2 regions of the Dorea sp. OM07-5 genome follow, and region 1 is predicted to be linked to the other one. Evidence: predicted binding sites of a transcription regulator. Region 1 holds the regulator's gene; the other holds the start of a gene.
What was found. Region 1 encodes HrcA, which represses chaperone genes, less so after heat shock. Its sites were predicted from a motif close to TGTTAGCACTCNNNNNNNNNGAGTGCTAACA; they were not measured.
Positions count from the first base shown of each region.

Region 2: clpB (ATP-dependent chaperone ClpB) is a predicted target of HrcA. The motif match lies at 11,043-11,073, and genes of this name have one in related genera.

Region 1 is NZ_QUKZ01000014.1:24,505-41,307, forward strand. It holds gene DXC04_RS12165 (phosphoribosylaminoimidazolesuccinocarboxamide synthase) at 1-8, opposite strand, end outside; gene DXC04_RS12170 (MATE family efflux transporter) at 159-1,535, opposite strand; gene DXC04_RS12175 (polysaccharide deacetylase family protein) at 1,897-2,724, shown strand; gene DXC04_RS12180 (replication-associated recombination protein A) at 2,864-4,180, shown strand; gene DXC04_RS12185 (ATP-binding protein) at 4,245-5,033, opposite strand; gene DXC04_RS12190 (Crp/Fnr family transcriptional regulator) at 5,149-5,799, shown strand; gene DXC04_RS12195 (ATP-binding protein) at 5,868-8,315, shown strand; gene DXC04_RS12200 (response regulator transcription factor) at 8,315-8,932, shown strand; gene DXC04_RS12205 (hypothetical protein) at 9,008-9,301, shown strand; gene hrcA (heat-inducible transcriptional repressor HrcA) at 9,449-10,492, shown strand; gene grpE (nucleotide exchange factor GrpE) at 10,543-11,142, shown strand; gene dnaK (molecular chaperone DnaK) at 11,178-13,061, shown strand; gene dnaJ (molecular chaperone DnaJ) at 13,213-14,409, shown strand; gene DXC04_RS12230 (MFS transporter) at 14,515-15,777, opposite strand; gene DXC04_RS12235 (AraC family transcriptional regulator) at 15,893-16,789, shown strand.
Region 2 is NZ_QUKZ01000013.1:41,310-58,112, forward strand. It holds gene DXC04_RS11895 (UDP-N-acetylmuramoyl-L-alanyl-D-glutamate--2,6-diaminopimelate ligase) at 1-1,422, opposite strand, end outside; partial or broken gene pepT (peptidase T) at 1,591-2,810, shown strand; gene DXC04_RS11905 (YitT family protein) at 2,984-3,859, opposite strand; gene DXC04_RS11910 (vWA domain-containing protein) at 4,068-5,087, opposite strand; gene DXC04_RS11915 (zinc ribbon domain-containing protein) at 5,114-6,151, opposite strand; gene DXC04_RS11920 (N-acetylmuramoyl-L-alanine amidase family protein) at 6,154-7,131, opposite strand; gene DXC04_RS11925 (Y-family DNA polymerase) at 7,131-8,360, opposite strand; gene clpB (ATP-dependent chaperone ClpB) at 8,372-10,987, opposite strand; gene DXC04_RS11935 (metallophosphoesterase family protein) at 11,155-11,748, opposite strand; gene DXC04_RS11940 (BMP family ABC transporter substrate-binding protein) at 11,757-13,649, opposite strand; gene DXC04_RS11945 (ABC transporter ATP-binding protein) at 13,926-15,104, opposite strand; gene DXC04_RS11950 (ABC transporter substrate-binding protein) at 15,560-16,803, shown strand, end outside.

The DNA.
Region 1 (16,803 bases):
TCCTGCATTGTTTACACCTCGTTATTGAATTTTTTGAAAAATATCACAGTAACCGTATCACTCTTTGTAGTATAATGTCAAGTTATTTGATAATGAACTGTAAGAAAAACAATTCATGCACAAAAGTATCCGTATAAGGAAAAAAGAAAGCACCTCTTTTAAAGAGGTGCGATTTTCAGACGGTAAATTCTTTTTAACAGAATCGTTGACGTGATAAGTGAGACAATCTCAGCGATAGGAATTGCCCACCAGACAGCATGCAGTCCAAACAGGATTGCGAAAATATAAGCAATCGGTAGAATCGCAAAAAGCTGTCTTGCCAGAGAAACGATCAGGCTGTAGACCCCATTTCCCAAAGCCTGGAATACAGAACCGACAATGATGTTATATCCGGCGAACAGGAAACTTAAGCTGATGATCCGAAGTGCCGGTACGCCGATAGCAAGCATCTGGTCTGATGCATCAAACAGTGTGAACAGGAAGAAACGAGGACAGGTCTGGAATAATACAAGACCGATCATCATAATCGTCACTGCAATCGCGACACTGAATTTAGCTGTCTGTATAATACGGTGTTTATTTCTGGAACCATAATTATAAGCAACGATCGGAATCATACCATTGTTCAATCCAAATACCGGCATGAAGATAAAGCTCTGTAATTTAAAGTAGACACCAAATACAGCAGTTGCAGTTGAAGAGAACATTAGCAGGATTTTATTCATACCGAATGTCATGACGGAAGTGATTGCCTGCATGATGATCGATGGAACACCTACTTTGTAAATAGTGGCGATCGTGCGTCCGTGAGGGCGAAAACCTTTCATATTAATATCAATTTCATGATTTTTCGTATGATTAAAAAATGCTGCTAAAATAACACCGACAATCTGTCCGGTAATGGTGGCAAGTGCAGCTCCGGCAACTTCCAGTCGTGGAAATCCGAACAGACCGAAGATCATAATCGGATCAAGAATAATATTGATGATCGCTCCGGTTCCCTGTGTGATCATGTTGTAAATTGTTTTTCCGGTAGACTGCAGAAGACGTTCGAAGGTAATCTGCATGAAAATTCCGAAAGAACAGATTGTGATAATGCTTAAATATTCTGTACCGTAAGCAACGATCTCAGGATTCTTTGTCTGGACAGAAAAGAAAAAATGAGAACCGATGCCGCCGATAATTGCAAATATGATAAAACTTAAAACAGCAAGGAAAATACCATTTTTTGCAGCACGATTGGCACCTTTATAATCTTTTTCACCAAGATTACGGGACAAAAGTGCGTTGATACCAACGCCGGTTCCAGACGCGACAGCGATCATCAGCGTCTGGATCGGGAAAGCGAGTGATACGGCAGTCAGTGCGTCTTCACTTAGTTTGGCTACGAACATGCTGTCTACAATATTATACAATGCCTGGACGAGCATGGATAACATCATCGGCAGTGACATTGAGATAAGCAATTTTGGAACCGGCATGGTTCCCATTTTATTTTCATGGACAGGTGTTGTTTTTTGTTTTGTTTGTACCATAAAAATCCTCCTTTAGAATAAAAACATGTAAATGCACACGTAAATTTAATTATAGCATTTGCAGATGGAATTAACAATACATAATATGATAACATACTTTTTCTTTGTCTCTGATATGAGCATAAAAGTGGAGCGTAAGTTTGTATGATATGTGAATACGGGACAGAATTGCGGGAGTATGAAGTACAGTACATTCGTATGGCATCTTTTGATTCGGACATCATAGTAGAAAACAGCACGATACAACATAATACGAAGTAATACATACAGGGTATTGCAGTGGGAACATAGGTTGTCAAGCATTAAATCTGCCGCATAGGATTTTGGGCAGATACATATATTTTTACAAAGTGCAAATCAAATGGTATGGAAGAACATGAAGAAAAGAGAGAAGAAAGAAATCAAAGTGATGTGTGCTTTGTTGTATATGATGGGACTTTGTCTGGCACTTGGAATTTCTCTGCGTCCGGTGGCGAAAGAAGCACATCCGGAAGACAGACTCATACAAAACAGTGATAAATCTGTTCCGGCAGACGGGAAGATGCAGGCCGGCAAAAAATCAGTTTCGGTAGATGGAAAGTTACAGTTGGAAGATGGACAGCAGATGAGTGATTATGTAAGAAAAGATAACGAAGCGAAGAAAGTGGCAATTACATTTGACGATGGACCAAGTGGAAAATACACAAAAAAACTGCTGGATGGTCTGAAAAAGAGGAAAGTTAAGGCAACATTTTTCCTGATTGGGGAAAATGTGAAGCGCTATCCGGAAATTGTAAAGCGGATGAAAAAAGAAGGACATCTGATCGGGAATCATACCTATCATCATGTCGAGCTGACATCACTGCCGGAAGATAAGGCAAGGCAGGAAGTAGAGCAGACAGATCAGACGATCAGTAAGATCACAGGTGAACATGTGGCTTATATGCGACCACCGTTTGGGGCATGGAAGAAAGAGATGGAGACGGAACTGGAAGTGATGCCGGTGCTATGGACAGTAGATCCACTCGACTGGACGACGAAAAATGTGGATGAAATTGTGCGGAAAGTAGTGACGCAGACAAAGGAAAATGATATTATCTTATTGCATGACTGCTATGATTCCTCTGTGAAAGCTGCATTTCGGATTATTGATCAGCTCAGGGACAGAGGATTTGCTTTTGTAACGGCAGAAGAACTGATTATTGATTAATCAACGGAAAAGCTTTTAACTGTATAGAAAGCAGAAAGTACAAAAAGTTAATCCGTACAGGAAGTAGAAAGTATAAATAGGAAATGTTAATCTGTACAGGATGTATAGATAGAAACATAAGATAGAGAGGCGATAAAGAATGGACTTATTTGATTATGTCAGAGAGAAAAATATGGATAAGGAAGCACCGCTCGCATCCAGACTCAGACCAACGACGTTGGAAGAAGTTGTCGGGCAGGAGCATATTATAGGAAAAGACAAACTTCTATACCGGGCGATCAAGGCGGATAAATTAAGTTCCGTCATTTTTTATGGACCGCCGGGAACCGGTAAGACAACACTGGCAAAAGTCATTGCCAATACGACAAGTGCAGAATTTACGCAGATCAATGCAACCGTTGCTGGTAAGAAAGATATGGAAACAGTGGTGCAGAAGGCAAAAGAACTGCTGGGAATGTATCAGAAGAAGACGATCCTTTTCGTAGATGAGATCCACCGTTTTAATAAGGGGCAGCAGGATTATTTGCTCCCGTTTGTGGAAGACGGTACGATCATCCTGGTCGGTGCGACAACGGAGAATCCATACTTTGAAGTAAATGGTGCGCTGATCTCCCGCTCCAGTATTTTCGAACTGAAACCGCTGAAAAAAGAAGACATTAAGAAATTATTGCAGAGAGCAGTCTATGATGTGGAAAAAGGAATGGGCAGCTACCGCGCAGAGATTGATGAAGATGCGCTGGATTTCCTTGCTGATATAGCCGGAGGGGATGCAAGAAGTGCACTTAATGCGATAGAACTTGGTATTCTGACCACCGAACGAAGTGAAGAAGACGGGAAAATACACATTACACTGGATGTGGCATCCGAGTGTATCCAGAAACGAGTCGTGCAATATGATAAGACGGGAGATAATCATTATGATACAATCTCGGCGTTCATTAAGAGTATGAGAGGATCTGATCCAGATGCGGCAGTCTATTATCTGGCGAAGATGTTATATGCCGGAGAGGACATCAAATTTATCGCAAGACGAATTATGATCTGCGCATCAGAAGATGTCGGAAATGCAGATCCGATGGCTCTGACCGTAGCCGTGTCTGCCGCACAGGCAGTAGAACGGATCGGTATGCCGGAAGCACAGATTATTTTATCACAGGCGGTTTTATATGTAGCTACTGCTCCAAAGAGCAATTCCGCATGCAATGCGGTATTTGCAGCAATGGATAATGTGAAACAGAAGAAGACAACAGTTCCTTCTTATTTACAGGATGCGCATTACAAGGGCTCTGTAAATTTAGGACATGGCGTTGGTTACAAATATGCACACGATTATCCGAAACATTATGTGAAACAGCAGTATCTGCCGGATGAGATTAAAGATGAGAAATTTTATGTGCCAAGTGATAATGGACATGAAAAAGACATACAGGCGTGGATGAAATATATTCGCGAATAAATTTGGGACGGGGATTTTCTGGAAAATCCCCGTCCCAAATTAAAATCCCCCTGTCCCTTTTTAATTATTCCTGTAAAGAACCGTCAATATTTACAGTGACAACCTGCCAGGGAATGAATTTCCCGCTTGCTTTTAAAGCTTCTTTTGCGGCATACTCCAGACCGCCGCAACAAGGCACTTCCATGCGGACAATGGTAACGCTCTTGATGTCGTTTCCGGCAATGATCGAGGTCAGTTTTTCAGTGTAATCGACAGCATCCAGCTTCGGACATCCGATGAGAGTAATGCGGTTGCGGATGAAACGGTTGTGGAAATCAGCGTAAGCGTATGCAGTGCAGTCGGCTGCGATCAGCAGGTTTGCACCGTCAAAATAAGGAGCATTGATCGGAGCAAGCTTGATCTGTACAGGCCACTGGCTGAGCTGGCTTACCGGAGCCGTTCCATTATCAGCAGAGGTAGCTGATTCTTCATTACGGTGCATGATGGAGCGGATGCGCTGTCCCGGACAGCCTGTGAAAGCAGGTGTTTTCTCTTCGTGAGAAGATTTTCCGGCAGGAGTGTCATGTTTATGTGCTTCTTTTGCATCCAAGTGTCTTTTAAGCGCGTCGCCGCCTTTTTTCTTCAAATGTTCTTTCACAGCATCATCGTCGTATGCTGCCGCTTCTCTTTCTATAAAATGGATGGCATCGGTTGGACAGGCAGGAAGGCAATCGCCCAGTCCGTCACAATAATCGTCACGAATCAGCCGTGCTTTCCCATCGATCATCTGGATTGCACCTTCATGGCATGCGTTTGCACAGGCACCGCATCCGTTACATTTTTCTTCGTCTATTTGAATAATTTTTCTGATCATGTGAAATTCTCCTTTTCATATAATAAAAATTAAATGGTTTACTTGTTTTGTCTTGCTTAGTCTACTACAATAAAAATAAAAAAGATGTTGTATTTCCAACAAAAGGAGATTTTTTATGAAAATAAATGAAATTCCATTATTTGGAGGAATCCGGGAGGAAAATTTGACAGAAATGTTAAAATGTCTGGATGGAAGAGAAAAAAGTTACAGAAAAGGAGAGATGATCCTTACGGAAGAAGAATCATCTGCAGGTGCGGGATTAGTATTGGAAGGGATGGTGCAGGTTGCCGAAGAGGATGTGTTTGGCAACCGTAATATTCTGGAGCATGTAAAAACGGGACAGTTATACGGGGCTGCATTTTCCTGTGCGGGAATTAAGAAGAGTCCGGTCAGTGTAATGGCGGTGACAGATTGCAGAATACTTCTTATTAATATGAATAAAGTGATCGAGACATGTCCGATGTCGTGTACATTTCACCAGCGGCTCATCAGCAACCTTGTCCGGATCATGGCAATAAAAAATGTTGCATTGAATGAAAAAATCAGCCATCTTTCCAGACGGAGTACAAAAGAAAAACTGTTATCGTATCTTTCAGATTGTGCAAAGAAGGCACAGAGTATGCATTTTACGATTCTTTTCGACAGACAGGAACTTGCCGATTATCTCTGCGTGGAGAGAAGTGCCATGTCTGCGGAACTTGGTAAATTAAAAAAAACAGGCATACTGGACTGCCGGAAGAATGAATTCTGGTTAAAAGAAATGTGACCGGAAGACACTATGATTTCAGAGGGAGTATTTTATACTGAAAACAGAACAAATTGGAGGATTGTCGCATGAAGGAACGAAAAGACAAGAAAATGCAGCATATTTTGGAATCACTGTTTTTAGATACAGCGCTTCCGTTTCGTGTAAGGCTGTTTAATATACTGGCGATCGTGGGAGTACTGATCAGTGTGATGAATGGTATTTTTTCTTATATGAACAGTGGAAATCCGGTGTTGTTATTTACCAATGGGGTGACAGCGGTCTTATCTTTTTCACTTTTATATTATGCATATAAAAGCCGAAATTATCAGTTCTGTTATTTTATAACAATTATAGCGATCTTCATGATCCTGTTTCCAATTCTGTTTTTTAAAGGCGGCGGTTATAAAAGTGGCATGCCATGTTTTTATGTCTTTGGAATTATATTTACTGTATTTATGCTGGAGCGTTTGCAGATGATCTGCTGTGTATTGATTGAACTGATAATCTATATTGCAACAATAGGAATTGCCTATGCATACCCGCAGACGGTTATCTGGTTTCTGTCGGAGAAAGAGATCGTTATTGATACCATCGTAGGCGTTGCAGTATCGAGTCTTGCTATCGGTACAGTTACTTACCTGCATTTCCGTCTGTATAACAGGCAGCAGATCTATCTGACAGAAGCGAGAGAAGAAGCTATGAAAGCAAATCAGGCGAAAAGTGTTTTCCTTGCAAATATGAGTCATGAAATACGGACACCGATCAATGTGATGCTTGGAATGAATGAAATGATACTCAGGGAATGTGATTCGGAGGATATCAGGCAATACGCACAGGGAATTGAAAAATCCGGAAATTATCTGTTATCATTGATCAATAACGTGCTGGATATTTCCAAAATTGAATCCGGAAAAGTAAAGATTACAAAAGAACCATTTTCTATTTCGGCACTTGTACAGGAAATCTGGCTGTTAGGATCCGGACAGGCGGAAAATAAAAATCTGGAGTTTCAGGTGAGAATAGATGAAACACTGCCGGAATATATAAACGGGGATGCTTTACATATGAAACAGATTATGCTGAATCTGATCAGTAATGCTGTGAAATACACGGAGAACGGTTCTATCGTATTCCAGGTGGAAAGATGTGGCGAAAAGATCCGTTTTTCTGTGAAAGATACCGGATATGGCATAGAGAAAGAAGCAATGAATACGTTATTTGATGCATTTACCAGAGTGGATGTGAAAAAATACAGAAATATTGAAGGAAGCGGTCTGGGGCTGGCAATTGTCAGAGAACTCTGCCGGGAGATGGATGGAAAGGTTGAAGTACAAAGTGAAGTCGGGACAGGGAGCAGATTTACGGTAACATTTCCTCTGGAAGAGGCAGGAAAACAAAAATCCGGAGAATGGCATCCAAGGAAAGAAATAGAAGAAAAGCATGCGGGCACTTTTGTTGCACCGGATGCAAAGGTTCTTATTGTGGATGACAGGGAAGAGAACCTGCGAGTGATCTGTTCACTGTTAAAACATACCAAGATCCGCACAGATACAGCAGTGAGTGGCTCGGAATGTATCGAGAAAGTCAGAAAAGGAAATTATCATATGATATTTCTTGATTATATGATGCCGGAAATGGATGGGCTGGAAACATTTCGGCGTATGAAGGAGATGGAAATCCGTGTTCCGGTGATCGCACTGACGGCAGATGTTACAAGTGGAATCCAGCAGATATTTGAAAAAGAAGGATTTGCCGCTTATTTATCAAAACCGATTCGCTGGGAGAGAATGGAAGAGCTGCTTCTGGCTTATCTGCCGGATATACTGGTTACAAAAAGCAGCCGAAAAGAATGGAAAATATCAGGAAAAGATTACAACCGGCTGAAAGCACAGCTGCAAGTCTGTGAGATCCAGATGGAAAAAGGACTACATTTACTGGATGGAAATATATATCAATATGCAAAATTGATAGAATTTTTTACAGATTATTATGAACCGAATCGCAGGCAGATGGAGAAAATGGAAAAAGCACTGAAATATGCAGATACAGAAAAGAAAAGGACTGAGATCCTGATGGCACTGACCGGTGAAATGCATACATTGAAAAGCAATGCAAAAGCAATTGGCGCAGGAGAACTCTCAGAGCTGGCACAGGCGATGGAAGTGCATGGCAAAGAAATGGATGCGGATTATTTCAAATATGCAATGCCGCTTCTTTATCTGGAATGGGAGAGAACGGTAAAAGGAGCCAGACAGTTCCGGAAAGAAATAGTGCAGCTCATACCGCAGAGAGAAAACGAAGAAGCAGAAAGTACCATAGCAGATATAAATCTGAAAGAAACCTATGAAAAAGCATTACGGGAAGCATTGATGCGTTATCAGGGGAAGGAAGCTTCCACCTGGAATCAAAAGCTGCTGGACACAGAAAATGATCCGGAGAGAAGAAAGCTGTTGGAACAGATCGGACAGAAAATCCGCGAGCTGGATTTTGAAGAAGCAGAGAGTATTTTCAGAAAGTGGAAGGAGGAACACTGATGGAGAAAAAACATGTATTGGTCGTGGATGACGATCTGATTTTATTAAAGACAGCAGAAGAGATTCTGTCAGAATTTTACAGTGTCAGTGTAGCCAAAGCCGGGAGCCAGGCGATTGCACTTCTGGAAAAAGGCGTGATCCCGGATCTGATCCTTCTGGATATTGCTATGCCTGGAATGGATGGATATGAGACACTAAATGAGATGAAGAAGATTCCGGCGGCAGGCAGTGTGCCGATTATTTTCCTGACCGGATTTTCCGATGCAGATTATGAAGTGCGCGGATTAAAATCCGGCGCGGTAGATTATATTGTGAAACCATTTGTGAAAGAAGTACTGCTTGCAAGAGTGGAACGCCATTTACAATATGAAGAAGGACGGGCCAGAGAAGAACGAACGGAAGAAATAAAGGAGAATGAAACGTATAAAAAGATGCAGGAAGTGTTAAGCCCAATCGAGTGGAAGATTGCGCAGGCAATTGCAAAAGGGATGGACAACCGGGAGATTGCGGCGGAATATCATTATTCTTATGGTTATGTGAAAAATGTAATTACCCGTATATTTTCAAAACTTGAGGTGGAGAAAAGAAGAGATCTGCGGAAAATGTTTGAAGGATAGGGGATGTTCGGTTGTGTTTTACATAGAAAAAGGCTATAATAGAGGAAATATATAACCACGCAGGAGGAATGCAAAATGAAAATTTTTGACACAGTAAACAAAGCAGAAGTAGAAGTAAATGGAACAGACGGACTGGTTCAGCTTATGAAAGACGGCCGTCAGGTAGATCTTTATCTGAAAGAGAAGAAATCTGATGAAGACGGATACATGAGCTGGGATGTAGAACACTGGTCAAGTGTAGATGGTAAAAGATTTATCCGCTGCTATTCATTAGAGGGACGTGTATTAAGTGAGTCTACAGGACATAATATCTATGATCTGGCAAATGATTTCAAACCGGAAGAGGCTGCAAAAGTAGAACTGAGCTAGACTGTTTTAAAGCGTTTGAAAAGAATCTAAAAAAATAATAAATACTGTTGACAAACAGAAAAAGGAGTGCTACATTAATAGTCGAAAGATGTTAGCACTCCTTTCTAATGAGTGCTAACAAAGAAAAATCCGAAAGGAGGAGAGCTGATGTTAGAAGAACATGGACTGAGTGATCGTAAGCTTAAGATTTTACATGCGATTATACAGACTTATCTAGAGAGTGGCGAGCCGGTCGGATCGAGAACCATTTCCAAATATACGGATTTGAATTTAAGTTCAGCAACGATCCGTAATGAGATGGCGGATCTGGAAGAACTTGGTTATATCATACAGCCACATACATCGGCAGGTCGTATTCCTTCGGATAAAGGCTACAGATTATATGTAGATATGCTGATGCAGGAGAAGGAGCAGGAACTGAATGATATGCAGGATCAGATGCTTCAGAAAGCAGATAAGATGGATCAGCTTCTGAAACAGGCAGCCAAAGTTTTAGCGAACAATACGAATTACGCAACGATGGTTTCCACTCCGATGAACAATTCCAATAAGATCAAGTTCCTCCAGTTGTCTATGGTGGATGAAGAACAGGTGATCGCGGTAATTGTTCTCGGCGGCAATGTGATAAAGAACAAGCTCATTCATCTGGAAGAACCGCTCAGCAATGAGAACCTGCTGAAGCTGAATATGCTTTTGAATACAACACTCAATGGTATGTCCATTGAGGAGATCAATTTAGGACTGATCGCAAGACTCAAAGAGCAGGCAGGTATTCACAGCGTGGTGATTGGCAACGTACTGGATGCAGTCGCAGATACGATACAGGTCGATGAAGATATGCAGATCTATACAAGTGGTGCGACGAACATTTTCAAATATCCGGAGCTCAGCGATAAGCAGAGCGCTCAGGATATCATCAGTGCATTTGAAGAAAAACAACAGCTTACAGAGCTTGTAACCCAGACACTTTCTCATGAAGAGAATACAGGAATTCAGGTTTATATCGGTGATGAAGCACCGGTACAGAACATGAAGGACTGCAGTGTCGTGACCGCAACCTATGAATTAGGCGAGGGCATGAAGGGAACGATAGGCATTATCGGACCGAAGCGGATGGATTATGAGCATGTTTTAAAATCTATGAAGCGTCTCCAGACAGAACTGGATCAGATGTTTCATAAGAATGAATAAGAAAGGTGGAAGTACCCTTGGAAGATAACAAAGAAAAGAGCCAGGAAGAGATGGTAAAGGAAGCTGTGGAGGAAGCAAAGAAGACAGCTGAAGCCACTAAAGAAGAGGCAGCCGAAGACGAAGCGAAGGAAGCAGAGACAGAGGACAGCAAAGAATCCGATACAGAAGAGAAGAAATCCGGCAAGAAGTTATTTGGCAAGAAGGATAAGAAAGATAAAAAAGACGAGAAGATTGAGGAACTGACTGACAGACTCACTCGTCAGATGGCAGAGTTTGATAACTTCCGCAAACGTACAGAGAAGGAGAAATCCCAAATGTACGAAGTTGGTGCGAAAGATATCATAGAGAAGATTCTTCCGGTTGTAGACAATTTCGAAAGAGGTCTGGATGCAGTGAAGGAAGAAGACAAAGAGGATCCATTTATCCAGGGAATGGAGAAGGTTTACAAACAACTGATGACAACACTGGAAGGAATCGAGGTGAAACCTATCGAAGCGGTAGGTCAGGAATTTGACCCGAATCTTCATAATGCGGTTATGCATGTGGAAGATGAGAATCTCGGTGAGAATATCATTGCCGAAGAATTCCAAAAAGGTTATATGTATCGTGACTCTGTAGTGAGACACAGTATGGTAAAAGTAGCAAATTAGAATTTATTTAGAAATAGAACAGGAGGACAATTATTATGGGTAAAATCATTGGTATTGACTTAGGTACAACAAACAGCTGTGTAGCCGTAATGGAAGGTGGACAGCCAACAGTTATCGCTAACACAGAAGGTGCAAGAACTACACCGTCAGTAGTAGCATTTACAAAAACAGGAGAGCGTCTTGTAGGTGAACCTGCAAAACGTCAGGCAGTTACAAACGCAGAGAGAACAATCTCTTCTATCAAGAGAGAGATGGGATCTGATTATAAAGTAACTGTAGATGAGAAGAAATATTCTCCGCAGGAGATTTCAGCAATGATCCTTCAGAAATTAAAAGCAGATGCAGAAGGATATCTTGGAGAAAAAGTAACAGAAGCTGTTATCACAGTACCTGCTTACTTCAACGATGCTCAGCGTCAGGCTACAAAAGATGCCGGTAAGATCGCAGGACTTGATGTAAAACGTATCATCAACGAGCCTACGGCAGCAGCACTTGCTTACGGACTTGACAATGAGAATGAACAGAAGATTATGGTATATGACCTTGGTGGTGGTACATTCGATGTATCCGTAATCGAGATTGGTGATGGTGTTATCGAGGTATTATCTACAGCAGGTAACAACAGACTTGGTGGAGATGACTTTGACCAGAAGATTACAGATTACATGATCGCCGAATTCAAGAAACAGGAAGGTGTAGACTTATCTACAGATAAGATGGCACTGCAGAGATTAAAAGAAGCAGCTGAGAAAGCGAAGAAAGAACTTTCTTCTGCAACAACCACAAATATCAACCTGCCATTCATTACAGCTACAGCAGAGGGACCGAAACATTTTGATATGAACCTCACAAGAGCTAAATTTGATGAACTGACACACGACCTTGTGATGAAGACATCTGAGCCGGTTCAGAGAGCATTATCTGATGCTGGTATCACAGCTTCTGAGCTTGGTCAGGTACTGCTGGTTGGTGGATCTACACGTATCCCGGCTGTACAGGAAGAAGTAAAACGTCTGACAGGTAAAGAGCCTAGCAAATCTCTGAACCCAGATGAGTGTGTAGCACTTGGTGCTTCTGTTCAGGGTGGTAAACTTGCAGGAGATACAGGCGCAGGCGACATCCTTCTTCTGGATGTAACTCCACTGTCACTGTCTATCGAGACAATGGGTGGTGTAGCTACAAGACTGATCGAGAGAAATACAACAATCCCGACAAAGAAGAGCCAGATCTTCTCTACAGCAGCAGATAACCAGACAGCCGTTGATATCAACGTTGTACAGGGTGAGAGACAGTTTGCTAAAGACAACAAGTCCCTCGGACAGTTCAGACTGGATGGAATCGCACCGGCTCCGCGTGGAGTACCGCAGATCGAAGTTACATTCGATATCGATGCAAATGGTATCGTAAATGTATCTGCAAAAGATCTTGGAACAGGAAAAGAGCAGCATATCACAATCACAGCAGGATCTAACATGTCTGATGAAGATATTGATAAAGCTGTAAAAGAAGCTGCTGCATTTGAAGCACAGGATAAGAAACGTAAAGAAGGAATCGATACAAAGAACGAAGCAGATGCATTCGTATTCCAGACAGAGAAAGCATTGTCTGAAGCTGGAGACAAACTGGATGCAGCTGACAAAGCAGCAGTAGAAGCTGACTGCAAAGCACTGAAAGATCTGCTTGAGAAGGCAAATACAGAAGAGATGACAGATGCTCAGATCGCTGAGATTAAAGCAGCAAAAGAAAAACTGACAGAGAGTGCTCAGAAACTCTTCACAAAGATGTATGAGCAGGCAGGAGCTGCAGCTGGCGCACAGGGAGCTGATCCGAACATGGGAACAGGTGCACAGGGAGCAGGTCCGGCACCGGAAGGATTCCAGGGAGACGACGTAGTAGACGGAGATTATAAAGAAGTATAAGACCTGGTAAGATAGGTTGTTCTGTGTGTCCGGTGTAAGCCGGGCACACAGAACTTCTTTCTGTTTCACAGTATCCGTAAGAAGCTGTCAGTGGCAGGTGCTTACAGGTACAGGAAAGGCAGATTAGATTTACAGTGGAAAGGGATAAGAGATGGCAGAATCAAAGAGAGATTATTATGAAGTGCTTGGCGTAAGCAGAGATGCAGATGAAGCCACAATTAAAAAAGCATACAGAAAAGTCGCTAAAAAATACCATCCTGATATGAATCCTGGTGATGCAGAGGCGGAAAAGAAATTCAAAGAAGCATCGGAAGCCTATGCGGTACTGAGCGATGCAGACAAACGTCGCCAGTACGACCAGTACGGTCATGCAGCCTTTGAAGGTGGCGCAGGCGGAGCCGGTGGATTCGGCGGATTTGATTTTAACGGCGCAGATTTCAGTGACATTTTCGGAGATATGTTTGGTGATCTGTTTGGAGGCGGCCGAAGAGGCGGTCGTGCCAGTCAGGGACCTATGAAAGGTGCAAACATCCGCAAGAGTGTCAGAATTACATTTGAAGAAGCAGTGTTTGGCTGTGAAAAAGAGTTGGATGTTGTATTAAAAGATTCATGTCCGAAATGTAATGGAACAGGTGCAAAACCGGGAACATCCCCGGAGACATGTTCAAAATGTGGAGGAAAAGGTCAGGTTGTTTATACGCAGCAGTCCTTCTTCGGAACAGTACAGAATGTACAGACCTGTCCGGACTGTCACGGAACCGGTAAAATCATCCGTGAGAAGTGTTCAGGCTGCGGTGGAACCGGTTATGTTTCCAACAGAAAGAAAATATCTGTATCCATTCCGGCAGGTATTGACAATGGACAGAGTGTAAGAATCCGTGAAAAAGGAGAACCGGGCGTGAACGGCGGACCAAGAGGAGATCTTCTGGTAGAAGTGGTTGTATCCAGACATCCGATCTTCCAGCGGCAGGATATGCATATTTTTTCTACGGTACCGATTTCATTCGCACAGGCAGCACTTGGTGCAGATGTGAAGATCAAGACCGTAGACGGAGATGTGATCTACACTGTAAAACCGGGAACCAAGACCGGTACAAAAGTACGTCTCAAAGGCAAGGGAGTTCCTTCTATCCGAAGTGCAAGCATCCGTGGCGATCATTATGTAACACTGGTGATCCAGACACCGGAACATTTAAGTGCAGAAGCGAAAGAAGCACTCCGCAAGTTCGATGAGCTTTCCGGCAATACTTTGCATACACCGGAATCATCCGAACCAAAGGATTCTGCAAAAGGTGGAAAGAAGAAAAAAGGCTTTATGGATAAAGTGAAAGAAGCTTTTGAGGATTAGAAGAGATTTATTAGCCATAGATGAATAATGAACAGAAAGAGAATGTGAATCGGATATAGAGATATATCGATGCATATTCTCTTTCTGTTTTTTTAAAATTGCTTATTAGCGATAGAAAACAGATGATAAAATTGTGCAATTGTGCTTGTCTGTGTGGCAGGACCGGTAAAAGAAGCAAAAATATTTAGTAATTTTCTTTTGTCTTCTGCAAAGAATGACTCCTATAAGTAGCAACACTGGAAAAATAATTCCTGCCAAAATTCCCATCTTTAGGTTATCCCCAAAAGCTCCTGATACCATTCCAACCAATGTAGGACCTCCTGAACAACCTATATCTCCACCTAATGCCAGCAATGCAAACATGGCTGTTCCCCCTTTGGGCAAAGCTGCCGATGCCTTGCTGAAAGTTCCAGGCCACATGATTCCCACTGAAAGCCCACAGACAGCGCAGGCAATCAGATTTAATAGCGGAATCGAGAATAATGAAATCCCTAAATAGGATAAAATACATAAAAAACTACTATAAATCATAAAGTGTTCCAAATTGATACGGTCACCATACTTACCATAAAACAATCTTGATATTCCCATTAGAACCGCAAATGCCATCGGCCCTGCTAAGTCGCCGGCTGCCTTTGAAATTCCAAGACCTTTTTCTGCAAAAGCAGAGGCCCATTGACTTACTGCTTGCTCACTTGCTCCTGCACATATCATCATAATCAACAAAATCCAAAAAAATTTCATCCGAAACAATTCCTTTAATCCAAGTCCGGTATCTCCATCCTCAAGCAATGGTGCAATGGGAACCTTTGAAAAAACAAAAGCATTTCCAATTGGAATAACCGCCCAAATAATGGCTAATATTTTCCAGTTATCTATACCGACTACATAAAAGAACACGGTTGATATGAGTACAACTCCGGCGTGTCCCCAGCAATAAAAAGAATGCAACAGGCTCATTGCTTTTTCCTTATTGTCGGATGGGCAAGCCTCAACAACTGGACTGACTAGGACTTCCAAAAGTCCACCACCCACCGCATAGATCATTACAGCAATCAAAATTCCAATAAAGGAAACTGGTAAAATCTCTGGTAAAACTGTAAGAAAGAATAATCCTGACGCTGCTAGAACATGAGCTATAATCATTGATATCCGATATCCTATTTTATCAACAAATCTGACAGAAAGAAAATCAACCAGTAGTTGTATCCCAAAATTAAAAGTCACTAACAATGTAATTTGGGAAATTGGAATATGATAGCATTTCTGAAAAAACAAAAAAAGCAGTGGTGTAAAATTATTAACGATAGCTTGTACAATATAACCTACAAAACAGGCTGTAATTGTCTTATTATATTGGTTTTTCATTTTGTCCTCCTCTAATAAATGTGATTATATCGTAAACTTTATATCTAGTCATTGTATAAAATCATATATTTATGGTACAATATAACAAATTTTATTATTTATGAGGAAATATAGCATGGAGACTTTTGAGATAACTACAGATGAAACACTACGAGAAACCATCCAGCATGGCAACAATCGTTATCCATTTGCATACTATCCTGATAATATTTGGAAATTTGACTTCCATCGCATTGACTGGCATTGGCATCATGAATTAGAATTTCTTTATACTGCTGAAGGTACTGCGCTCTGCCTTATAGGTACAAGCAAAATAGAACTACATAAAGGTTGCGGCATATTTATCAATAGCGGTGTCCTGCATCGTTTTGAAGCACAAAGCAGTACATTTGCACCTAATATTGTTTTTTCGCCAACCCTATTAGCACCCGAAAACAGCCTCATTTACGAAAAATATATTCTTCCTGTGATAAGCTCGTCTGCTCCATATCAAGTTTTCAGTCCATCCAACACATTTGGAAAACAGGTGCTACAACTTTTGTCGCAAATTTGTACTATTCAGGAAACTAAGCCGGATAATGAATTATGTACTATACAACTTTTATTTCAGCTTTGGAACATATTGCAAAAAAATATGGACTGGACTTCTGATTCTAACAGTATTCATCGATTAAATCACAAACAAGCAAGATTACAAGCTATGATGCAGTATATTCATGATCACTACATGGAAGAGATTACATTGGAGATGATTGCGGCATCGGCATCTATCAGCAAAAGTGGAGCATTACACATTTTTCAAACTGGCATCCACTGTTCTCCGGTAGCATATCTAATTCAATACAGACTAGCACAGGCTGCTGAACAACTTTATATCACTCAAAAATCGGTTTCTTCCATTGCAGAAGAAACCGGATTTACAAGTTCCGGCTATTTCTGCCGGAAGTTTAGACAATATTATCATATGAGTCCAAATGAATACAGAAAGAAGAAAACAGAGGAAATTTCTTAATTTCTACTTTCTGT
Region 2 (16,803 bases), on a different contig from region 1:
ATCATCCATATCATATTTTACGCCTTTGATCTCCTGATACGTCTCATGTCCCTTTCCGGCAATGATGATGACATCTCCCGGCTGACCATGTTCGATTGCATAACGGATTGCTTCTTTTCTGTCACAGATTGCTATATATTTGCCGTCTGTTTTCTTCATACCTGTAATAATGTCATCGATAATATCCTGTGGCTCTTCAAAACGTGGATTATCCGATGTAATGATTGTGAAATCAGATAATTTACCGGAAACTTCTCCCATCTCGTAGCGTCTTGTCTTGGAACGGTTTCCACCGCAGCCAAATACGGTTACAAGACGTCCCGGATTGTAATCGCGCATCGTATTTAACAAACTTTCCAGACTCATTGCATTGTGCGCATAGTCGATCATCAGCGTAAAATCATCCGCAACTTTGATCATTTCTACACGTCCTTTGACTTTTGCAGCCTTTAATGCCTTCTTAATATCTTCCTCCGGTACTCTGAAATGTCTGCATACTGCAATTGCCGTAAGAGAATTGTATACGCTGAATTCTCCCGGAATGTCTACTTCCACATCCATGTCCAGAAGTCCGGTTACATGATAATGCATGCCAAGGTATCCTGGTCTTGAAACGTGTTTCACATCTACTGCTCTTAAATCTGCTTCCTCTGAAAATCCGAACGTCTCCACGCGGCATGTTGCATTTTTAAATACATCCTTGTACCACTTGTCATCTACATTTGCAATTCCAAGATTACACTGGGTAAATAAAATACCTTTGCAGCGTTTGTAATCTTCAAAATCTTTGTGCTCATTCGGTCCGATGTGGTCTTCTCCAAGGTTAGTGAATATACCAATCTCAAACTGGATTCCTGCGGTACGGTGAAGCATCAATCCCTGTGAAGAAACTTCCATTACAACACTGTCACAACCTGCCTCTACCATCTCTGCAAAATATTTGTGGATTGTAAAGGACTCCGGTGTTGTATTATTCGCCGGAATTGTCTTGTCTCCAATAACTGCCTCAATCGTTCCGATCAGTCCGACATTATGTCCGGCTGCTTCAAGAATAGACTTCACCATATATGTTGTCGTTGTCTTTCCTTTTGTACCGGTAATTCCGATCACATGCAGTTTTTCTGCCGGATATCCAAAATAAGCCGCTGACATCAGTGCCAGCGCATATCTGGTATCATCTACATGGATAACAGTCACTCCTTCCGGTGCTTCTACCGGCTTTTCTACGATCACTGCTTTTGCGCCTTTACCGGCGACTTCTTCTACATAAGTATGTCCATCCGATACAGCTCCGCTAATACATACAAATACACTGCCTTCCGTCACTTTGCGCGAATCGTTGACAAGTTCTGTCACTTCGATCTCATCACTTCCCTGACGGACTTCATATTCCAAACGTTCCAATAAACTGGTTAATTTCATGCGTCGTGCCTCCTGCATCATTTCATTCATTTTTTTTCGTAATCTTTATTATAAAACATTTTCCACTACAGTACAAGAACTGCTCCGGGATAATTTTCCTGTCCATCTTCCTGCAAATGTGTTATAATCTTTTGCAGAAACAATATACAAGAAAAGGGGAATCAACTTATGAAAGCTTATGAAAGATTATTAAAGTACGTTGTTGTCCGTACACCTAGTGATGAGAACAGTGACACTGTTCCGTCTTCCACATGTCAGTTTGACCTTGCAAGAATTCTGGAGACAGAGATGAAAGAACTTGGTCTTGTAGATGTTTATCTGGACGACCAATGTTATCTGTATGGAAAACTTCCGGCAACAGCTGGATATGAAGACAAACCGAAGATCGGTTTCATCGCTCATATGGATACCGTATCTGATTTCTGTGACCACGATATCACACCAGTTATCACAGAGAACTATGACGGACAGGATCTTAAACTTGGGGATAGCGGTCTTGTCTTAAGTGTGCAGAACTTTCCACATCTTACAAGCCTGAGAAAGGACGTACACTGATTACAACAGATGGTACAACCGTTCTCGGTGCCGACGATAAAGCCGGAATCGCCGAGATTCTTACAATGATCGAATATCTGAATGAAGAAAATATTCCTCACGGGCCGATCCGTGTTGCATTTACTCCGGATGAAGAGATTGGAACCGGCGCTTCTCATTTCGATGTAGAACGTTTTGATGCAGACTACGGTTACACACTGGACGGAGACACAGAAGGTGAAATCCAGTATGAAAACTTTAACGCATGCAAAGCTGATTTCGTAATCAAAGGATTCAACGTACATCCGGGATCTTCCAAAGATACAATGATCAATGCGAGTCTTGTAGCTATGGAGATTAACAATGCACTTCCTTCTATGGAGACACCAAGAGGAACTGAAGACTACGAAGGCTTCTATCACCTCGTAAGTATGAAAGGTGAAGTTGGAGAAGCAGAGCTTCATTATATTGTCAGAGATCATGACAAATTACTTTTTGAAGCTAAGAAGAAAACACTCCGCCTGATTGAAAAAAATCTGAATGAAAAATGGGGCGAAGGCACTGTTACTCTCACGATCACAGAGCAGTACCGCAACATGGCTGAGATTATTGAGACATGCATGCACCTGATCGACAATGCAAAACAGGCATGTGAGAATGCAGATGTGACACCGCTTGTAATGCCAATTCGTGGTGGTACAGACGGATGCCAGTTAAGCTTCAAAGGACTTCCTTGCCCGAACCTTGGTACCGGTGGACATGCATACCATGGACCGTACGAGCACATCACAGTCGAGGGTATGGATCAGACAGTTGACGTAGCTGTTGAAGTTGTAAAATTATACGCGAAATAAATCTATCTGTATTTATATTAAGGGCTATTGCACTAACGTGCGATGGTCCTTTTCTCTTAATTCATTGTAATTGCTTTGTCGCCATAAATCGAGCAGATTAACTTCTGCTCGACTTCGTATAAACAAAAAGAACCATCTGTTACGACAGTTCTTTTTTTAATTTATATAATATTCTACAGATCAATATCCGGCAATTCTTCCTTGAAGCCTTCTCCTACGACTTCATTGGATTCCATAATAATGGTAAATGCTTTCGGATCTAACTCATGTACAAGTTTCTTAATTGAATACATCTGCTTGTTGTTGCATGCACACATAACAACATCTTTATTTGCTTTGGAATAACTTCCCATACCTTTTAAGATTGTGGAACCTCTTCCTGAATATGCATCAATCTCTTTTGCAAGCTCTTCTCCACGTTCTGTTACAATCAGTGTCATCTTTCCTTCATCAATACCATACATAATGCGGTCCATTACAGTTGCCATCAGATAAGTAACGATCACACCATAGATCAGTCCGTCTACGTCTTTGAATACGATAACTGTTCCGAGGATGATTGTTGTAATATCAAGTACAAATGTGATCACGCCCAGTGTCATGTGCGGTTTTACCTGTTTAATAGAAACGCTGATGAAATCCTGTCCGCCTGTGGAAGAACCGCGCATGAAAATCATCGCATAACCGATTCCACAAAGCACACCCATACATAATGCTGCCAACAGTCTGCTGCCGTTATATACCGGAAGCAGCGGTGCTACATAGTCCATTAAAAGAGATGAAATGATCGTTGTTTTTACTGAAACAAAGAAAAACTTCTTTCCAAGGAATTTATAACATAAAATTGAAACCGGGATATTTAACAAAATTGTACCGGCTCCAACCGGGATACCAAACAGGTGATATAAGATAATCGCGATACCAGAAAATCCTGCTACCGGAAAATTCGCATTTAAAGCAAAATTGTAAATACCGATTGCAATGATCATACCCGCTACAATATCCACCAAAACATCAATCATCAATTCTTTCCAGTTCATTTTTTTCATTTTGATAACCTCCCATCTGAATTTATATCTTTCTTCCATACGTCAAAACGACAAAAAAACAGCTGCAAACTATAAAAATATAATTCGCAACTGCTCTTATGTTTCACATTATATCCCTGGATTTTAACTTTGTCAACACCCTGTTTTGAATATTTTCATTTCAGAGTTTCCTCTTCCATCCTCTGCAATCTTCGTGCCAGACAGGCATTTACTGATTGATCCGGTCTGTAACTTTAATATCTGCGAAAGATGTCATCTCCCAGTCATTTCCATTTTTCTCAAGCACATAGGTACACTCCTGTGTCATAAGCTGCAGCGGTTTACCTGCCACCTGCACATAATAAGTCTCTCTTGTAGAAATCTTGCACTTATTCTTACCGCTGTATTTTACATCTGTCAGTTCATAAGAATCCAATTGTTCAGAAATTTTACGCTGAACATATTTCTCCTGTTCTTTATAAATCGGGCTTCCATTCTTCAGATATCCGGAAATCTCTGAAAAATCATTTGTATTCATTGCTTCTGCAAAATTCTTCAGATAACCTTCCACAACCGCCTCCGGTCCATCCTTATAAATATCTGCACTCTTGGCGCTTAACAATACATTCGGTGTATAGCTGTATTTGCAGGAGCCGCCATATTCCACACTCTTATATCCTGCTTCGATATCTGCTTTACTTTCCAGCTTCATGTCAGATTTGTCTTCAAACTCAACCATGTAAAGCTGTTTTTCCATTTCATAAACTTGATCGTAAATACTCTTCATGCCATTTACATCTGTAACACTATAATAAGCTCCACCAGTCTGTTCCGCAATATATCTTGCATCATTGTAATCATAACCTCCGATTCCGATAATAAAAATCGGTACATGATAACGGTTTGCTGTCCGGATCACGGTATCCGGGCTGCAATTACTGTGATTATCCTGTCCGTCAGTAAATGCGATCACGCATCTGGCTCCATTCTGTGCCGCAACACGTTCTACGGAAGTATATAAAGCATCGTACAGGCTGGTCTCTTCTTCTGTCTGCAACTGGTTAATACAGTTCACAAGATCGCTGGCATCATCGGTAAATTTCCGTTCCAGGCGGACTCCTGTAGAGAATGATGTAAGTTCCACTTTGTCTCCGGCGTCAAACTGCACACTGTTTACAAAATCTGACATGATCTGTTTTGCTTCATCCAGCGGTCCACCATCCATACTTCCGCTGACATCTGCAACCATATCTACCTTCAGCGCTTCTTTTTCATTTAACTGTCCGGTAACTGTCCGGCAGAAGTAATTATCTGCTTCACATATTTTGCATTTGCATCTTTTTTCTTAATATAGAAAAGCGAATTACTGAGCTTCTTCGGTACTTCTCCGGTATTGCCATCTTTCACACTCAGATACAGACGGATCTTCGGAAATGCAGACGCATCCACCTGCTGAACTGTAACATCCAGCGGATTCTTCGGATCGATATACAGATAGATTGCCTGATCCATCTTTGCAAATGTTTTCTGGATAGATTTGTAATTTCTCGTCTTTTCTTTTGTCAGGCTCTGAATCTCTTTTAAAATCGTCTTATAACTGCTTACTTCTTTGGACGATGCCTCGGAAAGATCTACATTTTCATACATAGATACCTGATCAGAAATATATTGGTCATCTGCGCTTTTTAATGCTTCCAATGCTTTCACAGCATTCTTATAAGTTGTCTGTGTCTTTTTGCCTTCTTTTTTCTTAATTGCACTGCGACATTCTTTTAATGCACTTTCATATGTGCTGTAACTTTCAGAATCCAGATCATACTGTTTCTTCTCTTTCTCCATCTCTGACAGTTCTGACGCACAGTCCTGAAATGCATCCACACCTTTTTTAAGTTCTTTCAGTTCTTTAACAACAGCTCTTTTACCGCCAAAATCCAGTACACCAAGATTCTCCCATTCTGCTGCCAGCCTTGCTTCTTCCGACTGATAATCTTCAAGACCGGCTTTCTCAATCTTTGACACTGCACTGTTCTTCTGCCATGCAAGACCAACCGTCCCATATAATAAGCCGCCACCGATAATAAATACAACTGCTGCGATAACCGCTGCAATAATAACTGTCTGATTCTTCTTCGGTGATGCCGGTGTCTGTCCGGATGTTGTTCTTCCACCTGCTGGTGGTATCTGTCCGGATGCCTGTGTATTTCCCGGATTCTGTACGGTTTTCTCCGGCTGTACCGGTTCTACCGGTGCACCACATTCCGGACAGAATCTGGCACCCTTTTCCAGCTCAGAGCCACAATTTGCACAAAACATTGTTATTCCTCCTCCAATCTCATTCCTTCTGCGATTCCTTTCGCATCTGCTTCTGCCCATTCCTTTGCCAGCGTTCCATCTGCTGCCAGCTTACGCATCTTTGGTACAGTATGGAAACCATGCTCCACGATCATTCCCGGTACCGCAACATTCGATGCGCCCCTTAATACGCCGTAATAATCACCATTATTTCCACGACGGGCACAGACCGTTCCTTCTTTATCCACACTGTCATTATAAGCATCTGTCCAGTTCAGTATATCATCTTTTCCACTTACTGTGTGAAACTTTTCCTGTGTGCTGATTCCTAATTTTGCATTGGAAACTGCCAGACTGGTTCCGATTGCATTTGCCACACTAAGTGCCTGTTTACTTTCCATTGCAACAGTATTAACAATCACAATTGGCTTTGTAATGCCAATTGGCTGTCTGTTCGTATCCACACCGTTGGCATGTTCCAGATTAGCATTCGTATGGAGTGAAATAAAGAGATCCATGCCTTTTGCCGCCTCACCGCGCAGGCTGATTTTTCCGGAATCCAGTGCCAGATTCTCGTATCCGTTGATACAGATATTGCCGCTGGTACGTGTCAAATGTACAATCACCCCATATCGTTCTTCCAGTATCTTTTTCAGTTCTTTTGCCACCTGCAATGTAAAATTGCCTTCACAGTAAACAACTTTTCCGTTTTCATAGACTTCATTCTTTTTTGAATAATGCCCCGGATCAATACAGATCTGTATCTTTTTCTGTCTTTTTATTATTTTCTGCTGTTCTTTTGCTTTCTGTTTTTTTTCTTCTTCCTGCTTTTTTCGTTGCTCCATTGCTTCTTTTCTTTCCTGTGCCGCTTCTTTTTGCTTTTCTATTTTCTGTGCTTCTTCATTCTCTCTTATTTTCATCTGTCTCATATAGCTTTTAACTCCACATAGTCCGATCACAAGCAATAACATTCCCACTGCTGCAAAAATCTTTTTTCTCATCATTTTTCTTTTTCCCGCTTTTCTTCCATATTACTGCCGCGGATCACGGCTTCTTCTCCATATCTTCCACGTATTTCCTTTAAAGCCTGCTCCAGCTTTGCTTTCTTTTCACTGGCTTTCTTCCTTTTCTCCATCTCCGGCTGTACTTCAAATATGGTAAGCTGTTCTGGTGCAAACGCATCCGTCAACTTGGAACTTCGGATTCCCAGCAGACGAATGGGTTGTTTTTTCCACATTTCCCGGAATAATTCTGCTGCTGTCTCGTAAATTCTGGCATCCTCATTGGTTGCTCTCTCCAGCTGTGTCTGGTGGGAACTATTTTCAAAATTATAATACTTAATCTCCACACTGATCATTCCGGCTTTCTGCCCAGCTTTCCTGAGTCTCCTTCCTACGCTTCCTGCCAGTTTTCCCAGCACTTCACACGCCTCTTCTTCTGTCTTTGCATCCTGCGGCAGTGTAATAGAGTTGCCGATTCCTTTTGCCTCCTGACGTACCGGTTCTACCGGCGAATTGTCCATACCATTGGCAAATTCCCATAGTTTGCGCCCGTGGCTTTTCAGATGTATCTCCAATAGTTCCGGATTCATCTGTGCCAGATCTCCGATCGTGCGGATCTCCAGCTTCTGTAAATATTCCACACTCGACCTGCCCGCCATAAAAAGTTCTCCAATTGGAAGTGGCCACATTTTCTCCTTAATCTCATCCGGAAATAGCGTATGTACTTTATCCGGTTTTTCAAAATCCGATGCCATCTTTGCCAGCAGTTTATTTTCCGATATTCCAACATTCACAGTAAATCCAAACTGTCTGCGGACTTCATTTTTAATCTCTAAAGCGCCTTCCATCGGTGATGAAAAACGCGGCGCGATCTCTGTAAAATCCATATAACACTCATCTACGCTGACCTGTTCGATCTGATCCGTATAACCGCGCAGAAATGTCATCAATTTTCTGCTGTAATCCGAATAAAGTCTGTGATCCGGCGGTGCGATCACAAGATTCGGACACTTACGAATGGCATCCACAACGGGTTCCCCTGTGCGGATGCCATACTTCTTAGCGGAAATGGATTTGGCAAGCACGACTCCATGTCTGGAAGCTCTGTCGCCTCCGATGATAGCCGGTATCTTACGCAGATCCGTCTCCGCTCCATTCTTCAATTGTTCCACTGCACTCCAGCTTAAATACGCAGAGTTCACATCTATATGGAAGATTATCCATGGCATCTTATCGCTCCTTATAAGTCAGACTCTGGTACCACCTGCATATATTCCTGAATATGCGCAGCAAGTTTTTCATTCTCAACATCAATCACAATAGTCTCACCTGCCCGGATCTCACCTTCCAGCATCAGTTTTGCTGCCAGTGTCTCAACATGCTTCTGCAAATATCTTTTCAGCGGACGTGCTCCGTAAGTCGGATCGTAACCACCTTCCACTACATAATTCTTTGCAGCTTCTGTCAGGGAAAGGGAAATCTCTTTGTCTGCCAGACGTCTGTTTACATCTTTTACAAGTAAGTCAATTATATGATAAATGTTATCTTTGTTCAATGGTTTGAATAAAATCGTCTCGTCCAGACGGTTCAAAAATTCCGGTCTGAAATGTGCACGCAGGTCATTCATAACCATTTCCTGTGCTTCTGGTTTGATCGTTCCATCTTCATTAATTCCATCCAGCAGATACTGGGAACCAATATTGGATGTCATGATCAGGATTGTATTCTTAAAATCTACAGTACGTCCCTGGGAATCCGTAATACGTCCATCATCCAACACCTGCAATAATACATTAAATACATCCGGGTGTGCTTTTTCAATCTCATCAAACAGTACAACTGAGTAAGGTTTTCTTCTGACAGCTTCGGTAAGCTGGCCACCTTCATCATATCCGACATATCCCGGAGGCGCTCCGATCAGTCTGGATACGGAATATTTCTCCATATACTCACTCATGTCGATACGCACCATGTTATTCTCATCATCAAACAGGCTCTCTGCAAGTGTCTTTGCAAGTTCTGTCTTACCGACTCCGGTAGGTCCAAGGAACAGAAACGAACCAATCGGTCTGGTTGGATCTTTAATTCCGGCTTTGGATCGGATGATTGCTTCGGTTACAAGTTCCACACCTTCATCCTGACCAATGACACGTTTATGCAGCTCATCTGCCAGATGCAGTGTCTTGCTTCTCTCGCTCTCATTTAATTTGGCAACCGGAATACCTGTCCACCGGGATACGATCTTCGCAATCTCATCATCGGTAACACTTTCATGTACCAGATCGCGGTCTTCATCTTTTACTTTAGCTTCTTCATCTTCCAACTGTTTCTTCAGTTGTGGCAGCTTACCATACTGCAGTTCTGCAGCCTTCTCCAAGTCATAAGAATGCTGTGCTTTCTCAATCTCTTTGTTGATCTGCTCAATCTCCTCACGGATCTTCTGCACACGTTCAACGCCGACTTTCTCATTGTCCCACTGTGCTTTACGACTTGCAAATTCTTCTCTGCGCTCTGCCAGTTCTTCCTGCAGATGTACAAGTCTGTCCTGGCTCAACCGATCGTCTTCCTTCTTAAGAGCTGCTTCTTCTATCTCAAGCTGCATGATCTTACGCTGTAATTCGTCCAGTTCTGCAGGCATGGAATCTAGTTCTGTCTTGATCATGGCACATGCTTCATCTACAAGGTCGATCGCTTTGTCCGGCAGAAAACGGTCGGAAATATAACGATCTGAGAGTGTTGCTGCTGCAACAAGTGCTCCATCTGTGATCTTCACTCCATGGAATACTTCATATCGTTCTTTCAGTCCACGCAGAATGGAAATTGCATCTTCCACTGTCGGCTCTTCTACCATAACCGGCTGGAAACGACGTTCCAGTGCCGCATCTTTTTCAATATACTGACGATACTCATCCAGTGTTGTTGCACCGATACAATGCAGTTCACCTCTGGCAAGCATTGGTTTTAACATATTTCCTGCATCCATTGCACCGTCCGTCTTACCGGCACCGACAATCGTATGCAACTCATCAATAAACAGGATAATTCGTCCATCGCTGTTTTTTACTTCTTCCAGAACTGCTTTCAGACGTTCCTCAAATTCTCCACGATATTTAGCACCTGCTACAAGTGCTCCCATATCTAGTGAGAAAATTGTCTTGTCTTTCAGTCCTTCCGGTACATCACCACGGACAATTCTCTGTGCAAGTCCTTCCACAACTGCTGTCTTACCAACACCTGGTTCACCGATTAGAACCGGATTGTTCTTCGTCTTACGTGAAAGGATACGGACTACATTACGGATCTCAGAGTCACGTCCGATCACCGGATCCAGTTTCTGCTCTCTTGCCCGTTCTACCAGATCAGAACCATATTTATTCAACGTATCATAAGTATCTTCCGGGTTATCACTTGTTACCCTCTGATTGCCTCTCACAGTAGATAATGCTTGCAGGAATCCTTCCCGGCTGATACCCATCTCACGAAGCAGTGCCTTCATATCTTTACTTGCATATTTTATAATAGCGAGGAAGAGATGCTCAACAGAAACATATTCGTCTCCCATCGGTTTTGCCTCATCCTCTGCGTGGATCAGAACATTATTCAGATCCTGTCCTACATACTGTCTTCCACCCTGTACTTTCGGGCGTTTTGTAATCGCCTCTTCCACGCGATTAATAATAAGGTTCTTATCGAGCCCCATCTTTTCCATCAATTTCGCGATCAGGCTGTCATCCTGTGTTAATAATGCATAAAGCAAATGCTCCTGTGCAATCTCCTGGTTGCCATAGTCAGATGCAATGCGTTCACAGTCTTGCACAGCCTGCAATGATTTCTGTGTAAATTTATTTATATTCATAAAGACAACCTCCTTCTTGCTCTTGTTCTACTTGCAATATAACAATACAACACTTTATTAGCACTGTCAAGAGGCGAGTGCTAATTTTGAATATTTTCATTTTCACTCTCACTTACCACTGATCATTCAACAGAAAATCTGCCAGATATTACTTTTTTTCAGCCAAATTATTCTTCGTAAGTAAATATATAGGACTCATATCCGTTAATAATAACCGTATTCTTATATTTCGTAACTCTTGGTTTTCTTCCATAATTTAGATGCACATGTCCGTGAAGATGGTATTTCGGCGAATATTTTTCCAAAAGCTCCTTAAATACTTCAAATCCCTGATGTGCGGCTGATTCTTCATCATTGATCCCTTTCGTCGGTGCGTGAGTCAACAGAATATCAAATCCTTTTTTCTGTCTCATTTTCAACCACATTTTCTGCACTTTGCGCTTCATTTCTTTCTGTGTGTATTGATGGGATCCGCCATTGTACCAACAAGATCCGCCAAGTCCCAGAATCCTTATCCCTTTATATTCATAAATCTGGTTTTCAATACAAATACAGCCTTCTGGTTCTTTTCTTTCATATATCCCATCATGATTTCCATGAATATATAATAATGGGCAATGGGCCATTGTCACTAAAAAGCTAAGATATTCTGGTTTCAAGTCCCCGCAGGACAGTATAAGATCAATATCCTTTAATTTATCCGGCGTATAATAATCCCAGAGACTTCTGGATTCTTCATCTGCTATTACGAGTATTTTCATACGTTTTTCTACAACCCCTGCAATTTCAGAAGTTCTCCTACTCCTTCCTCTAATTCTGACCGTTCCGGTATGCTTCCTATTACGTTCTCATAGAGCCAATCCATCGTAACCAATTCTTCAACATCTAATATTTCTCCGGCAGTTCCATGAATTTCCCCATTTTGATCACATAATTCTCCTTCAAATGGATGAAAGCTTCCGTCTGCAATAAACTGGGCAAAGCTCTCTGCCATACGTTTTACTCCGCCCGGAACTCTTTCAGAACAGATTAATTCTATCACTCCTGCAGACAATCCCCACCAGTAGTTCAATGTCTTTTTATCACCATATGCAAGCGGTTTCCATGATCCCTCCAGAATATACTGCATGATCCGTTCATAAAAATTCCCCCAGTTTACAATACTGGTCGCGATTCTTGTGATTTCTCCTTTATCTTGAAAATATAATCCGTATGGACTTTCTGTTCCTTTTTTACTAATCATTTCTTTTGCTGAAATAATCTTCAAATCCTTCTTTTCTTCTTCAGATCTGGAATTTTTTACTCCTGTCCAGATTAGTTTTACCTGGGCTCCCGGCTGCATCATCTGAACACCGATTGAAAATGCATTGACATTCGCAATAGTTCCATACATCGGATAATCCTCTTCATAGCCGATCACGCTGTCTCTATCTGCCGCTGCTCCCGCTATAAGTCCCAGTAAAAATTTAATTTCATAATTTCTTGTCAGATATGTTCTTACAGATTTGTATGGGAAATTCAAAGAACAATTAAAAATATAAATGTCCGGATGTTGCAAAGCGACCTGCACCGATGCCTGCATCAACGTTGCGGCTGTAGTAAAAATCACCGTATTTCCATCCTCGATCGCCGCCTCAAGCACTTCACTTCTTGCTGTCTGCGACTGGATATTCTCATATACACTGGTAATTACTCTTCCACGAAATGAATCCTCCAGCTGTTGTCTCCCTAGTTCATGCGCATAGTTCCATTCACTGGAATTTGCACTTCCTTCATAAATAAAAGCAACTTTCATCACTCTTTTCGCCGGTGTCAGAAACCTTGTCAAAATCGGGATCTTTTCCGCCTCCGGCTCCATCACGCGTTCCACCTCTGTTTTCAGCGCTTCCGGTTCAATTTCTTCACGGATTGTTTCCAGTTTTTCACGGATTTCCACAGACGTTTTTTCTTTCAATTCTTCATATGGAAAAATATCAAGGCACCGCAAAAAAGCAGTCCCTATATGTTCCGGCACAAAATCTCCGGCCATAGATTCATACATGATTTGAAAATGGATATATACACTTGACAGTCTTCGGATTTCTTTCTCTTTCCACTTGCTGTTCCAGTCTTTTCCCATTGCCTGCAGCAGACTTTCATAATCTCCCGGTTCCGGAAATATGATCATATTCAGACCGGTTCTTTTATAAAACTCTACGAATTCATAATATACTACATTCTCTTTTTTATTATCTTGTACCGGAAGAATTCTTGTAACATTTGCCAATATAGTCGGCATTTTCAAATATTTCATAATGCTGACTCTTTTATTACCTTCCTGTACGTAGAATCTGTTTCTGTATTCATATACGGTCACCGGATCTCTCAATCCTTCTTCCATCTGAGACTGGAAAAGATTGGTCCACTTTGCTGCAAATTCCGATGTCTCATCTAATAGGGGAAGAAAATCCGGACTGAACGCATTGCTCCTTGCGGCTTCTTTTGTTCCTACAACCAAAGATAATGGAATTTCCATCATTCCAAGATATTGATTTCCTGCAGTTTCCTCCCCTTCTAGAATTTCATCCAGTACGATCGGATATGGTGATTCTCCCTTTGCGCTCGCCCGTCTGGACTGACGCTGTGCGAGTTTTCTTGCCTGTTTATAATCATCCAACGGCATTTTTCTCAGCCCTCCTGTTTTTATATAGCACGCTACTTTAATTTTTGTGGATTTTCATAAAAAAAGGGGCAGGTATTCCCGCCCCTTTTTTCAAGTCGAGCAACCACGAGACTTAGCGCGTGATTCTGGTCAGCATAAGCTGACATATTCTTTACAGAATCACTGCGCATCCTCGCGGAGCGTTTATTTCAGTCGAAGATTGGACTCCCACTGAGACAAATTTGCTGTTACTCACCACCTGAAAAAAGTGGGAGTCTTCTCGACTGAGATAAAATGCTATGCTTCCAGATTGATTCCATCCTCGTCAAATACATGTACTTCACTTCCACGGAATTTAAAAGATACTTCCTCTCCGATTGCAAGATCAGAAAGTGTTCTTCCATTGAGATCCATTGTCTGCACGATAATGATTGTATCTTTTCCAGCTGCTGTAACATGCAGATGAATCGCACTTCCCATCATCTCGGCTACATCAATCTTACCGGTAACTGCCTGTGCTCCAGGCTCTGACAATGAAATGTGCTCCGGACGAATACCAAGTGTAACCTTCTGCGATTTTACACCTTTTGCTGCCAAATTATTTTCTTTTTCTTCTGACAGCTCCACTCTGATTCCATCTACTTCTACCTGGTATTTTCCAGCATTCTCAATCAGTTTCGCGTCAAAGAAATTCATCTGTGGCATGCCGATAAATCCTGCTACAAAAATGTTCACCGGATGATCAAATACTTCCTGCGGTGTTCCGATCTGTTGAACGACACCATCTTTCATGATAACAATACGATCTCCAAGTGTCATAGCCTCTGTCTGATCGTGTGTTACATACATAAATGTAGTATCGATTCCCTGACGTAATTTGATAAGCTCTGCACGCATCTGATTACGTAATTTTGCATCCAGGTTGGATAATGGCTCATCCATTAAAAGAACTTTCGGTTCACGCACGATGGCACGTCCGATTGCAACACGCTGGCGCTGTCCACCGGATAAAGCTTTCGGTTTACGATCCAAATACGGTGTGATTCCAAGAATTTCGGCTGCCTGATCCACTTTCTGGTTAATTTCATTCTTCGGCATCTTTCTAAGCTTTAATGGAAATTCCAGATTCTCACGAACTGTCATATGTGGATAAAGTGCATAACTTTGAAATACCATTGCGATATCTCTGTCTCTTGGTTCCACATCATTCATTTTCTTGCCATCAATTAAGAGTTCTCCATCTGAGATTTCTTCCAGTCCTGCCACCATACGCAGTGTTGTTGATTTACCACATCCGGAAGGGCCAACAAGAACGATGAACTCTTTGTCCTTAATATCCAGATTAAAATCCTGAACAGCTACTACGCCTTCATCAGTTACTAAAAGATTACTCTTCTTTTCAGATGAACCTTTCTTTCTTTTTTTCTCTGTGTTCGGGTAAACTTTTTTAATGTGCTTTAAAATTACCTCTGACATAAATTAAGACTTTAATGATACTGCCTCCGCAATGTATCATCTCGTGACCGGCGATTTCTTCCGCGCCACATTACGACAGGTCTCCACACTGTCGCACCGCAAGCCTGACGGATTTCCTCCTTTTCTTTCCCTGAAAATGCAACAATGAGTGGAGTGTTGCATCCGGGCGGATTTAAATATTTATTTTTTCGAAGTATAAACCAGAACTTTTATTTTCGCAATCTATTTTCAAAAATTTGACCATTCTTATTGATTTTGCACAATTTTGAAACCTAGTCTTAAGTATTTTTCAACAAATTTTTCATTTTTAACCGTTTTTTATTGTTTTTTCTTATCCATAATGCTATGATGAAGCCAACAAATGGAAACGTTTTCGGAAACAGTTCCGAACTATTGGGCTTTTCACAAAAACACCCATTTTACAAATTATTATTTTATTTAAGGAGGACCATATTATGAACAAGAAACGTTTGATGGCAGCCGGACTTGCAGTTATAATGACAGCATCTATGGTAACTGGATGTGGCAGTTCTGACAGCAAGAAAGAATCAAAAACTGATGCGAAAGGATCTGTATACTATCTGAACTTCAAACCAGAAGCAGATGATCAGTGGCAGGAGCTTGCCAAAGAGTACACAGATGAGACTGGAGTAAAAGTAGAAGTTGTTACCGCAGCTTCCAACCAGTATGAAACTACATTGAAGAGTGAGATGGGTAAATCAAAAGCCCCTACATTATTTCAGGTAAACGGACCGGTTGGTCTTGCTTCATGGAAAAAATATTGTTATGACCTTTCCGGTTCTGATGTTTACAAGCAGCTTACTTCTGATGATTTCGCATTAAAAGAAAACGATGCAGTATATGGTATCGGATATGCAATTGAATCTTACGGAATCATCTATAACAAGAAATTACTAAAAAAAGCCGGATATTCACAGGATGATATCAAAGGATTTGATGATCTGAAAAAAGTTGTTGAAGATATTACAAGCAGAAAAGATAAATTAGGATTCTCCGCATTTACATCTGCTGGTATGGATGGTTCTTCTGACTGGAGATTTAAGACACATCTTGCAAACCTTCCTATTTATTATGAATACCAGAAAGACAAAATTGACAACACAGATAAGATCAAAGGAACTTACCTTGATAACTACCGCAACATCTGGAATCTGTATATCAACAACGCAACATGCAGCCCGAAACAGTTAAGTACAAAAACAGCTGATGATGCAACTTCTGAATTCGTAACAGAGCAGGCAGTCTTCTATCAGAATGGTACATGGGCATACGCAGATATCGCTGATGTTGGAGATGAGAATCTCGGAATGCTGCCAATCTATGTTGGTGTAAAAGGCGAAGAAAATCAGGGACTGTGTACAGGTACAGAAAACTACTGGTGTGTAAACAAGAATGCTTCTAAAGATGACATTCAGGCTACTCTTGATTTCATGAACTGGTGTGTAACTTCTAAGACAGGTACAAAGGCAATGTGCGGAGCTGCAAACGCTATGCCTTCTGGTGCTGACGGTATGGGATTTGTAATTCCATTCAAAGGGAACCTTAAATCAGAGAATCCACTTGTTAACGTTGCTAATGATTATGTAAAAGAAGGAAAGACTCCTGTTTCTTGGAACTTCTCTACAATGCCTTCTGAACAGTGGAAGAACGATCTTGGTTCTGCACTTACAACTTACGC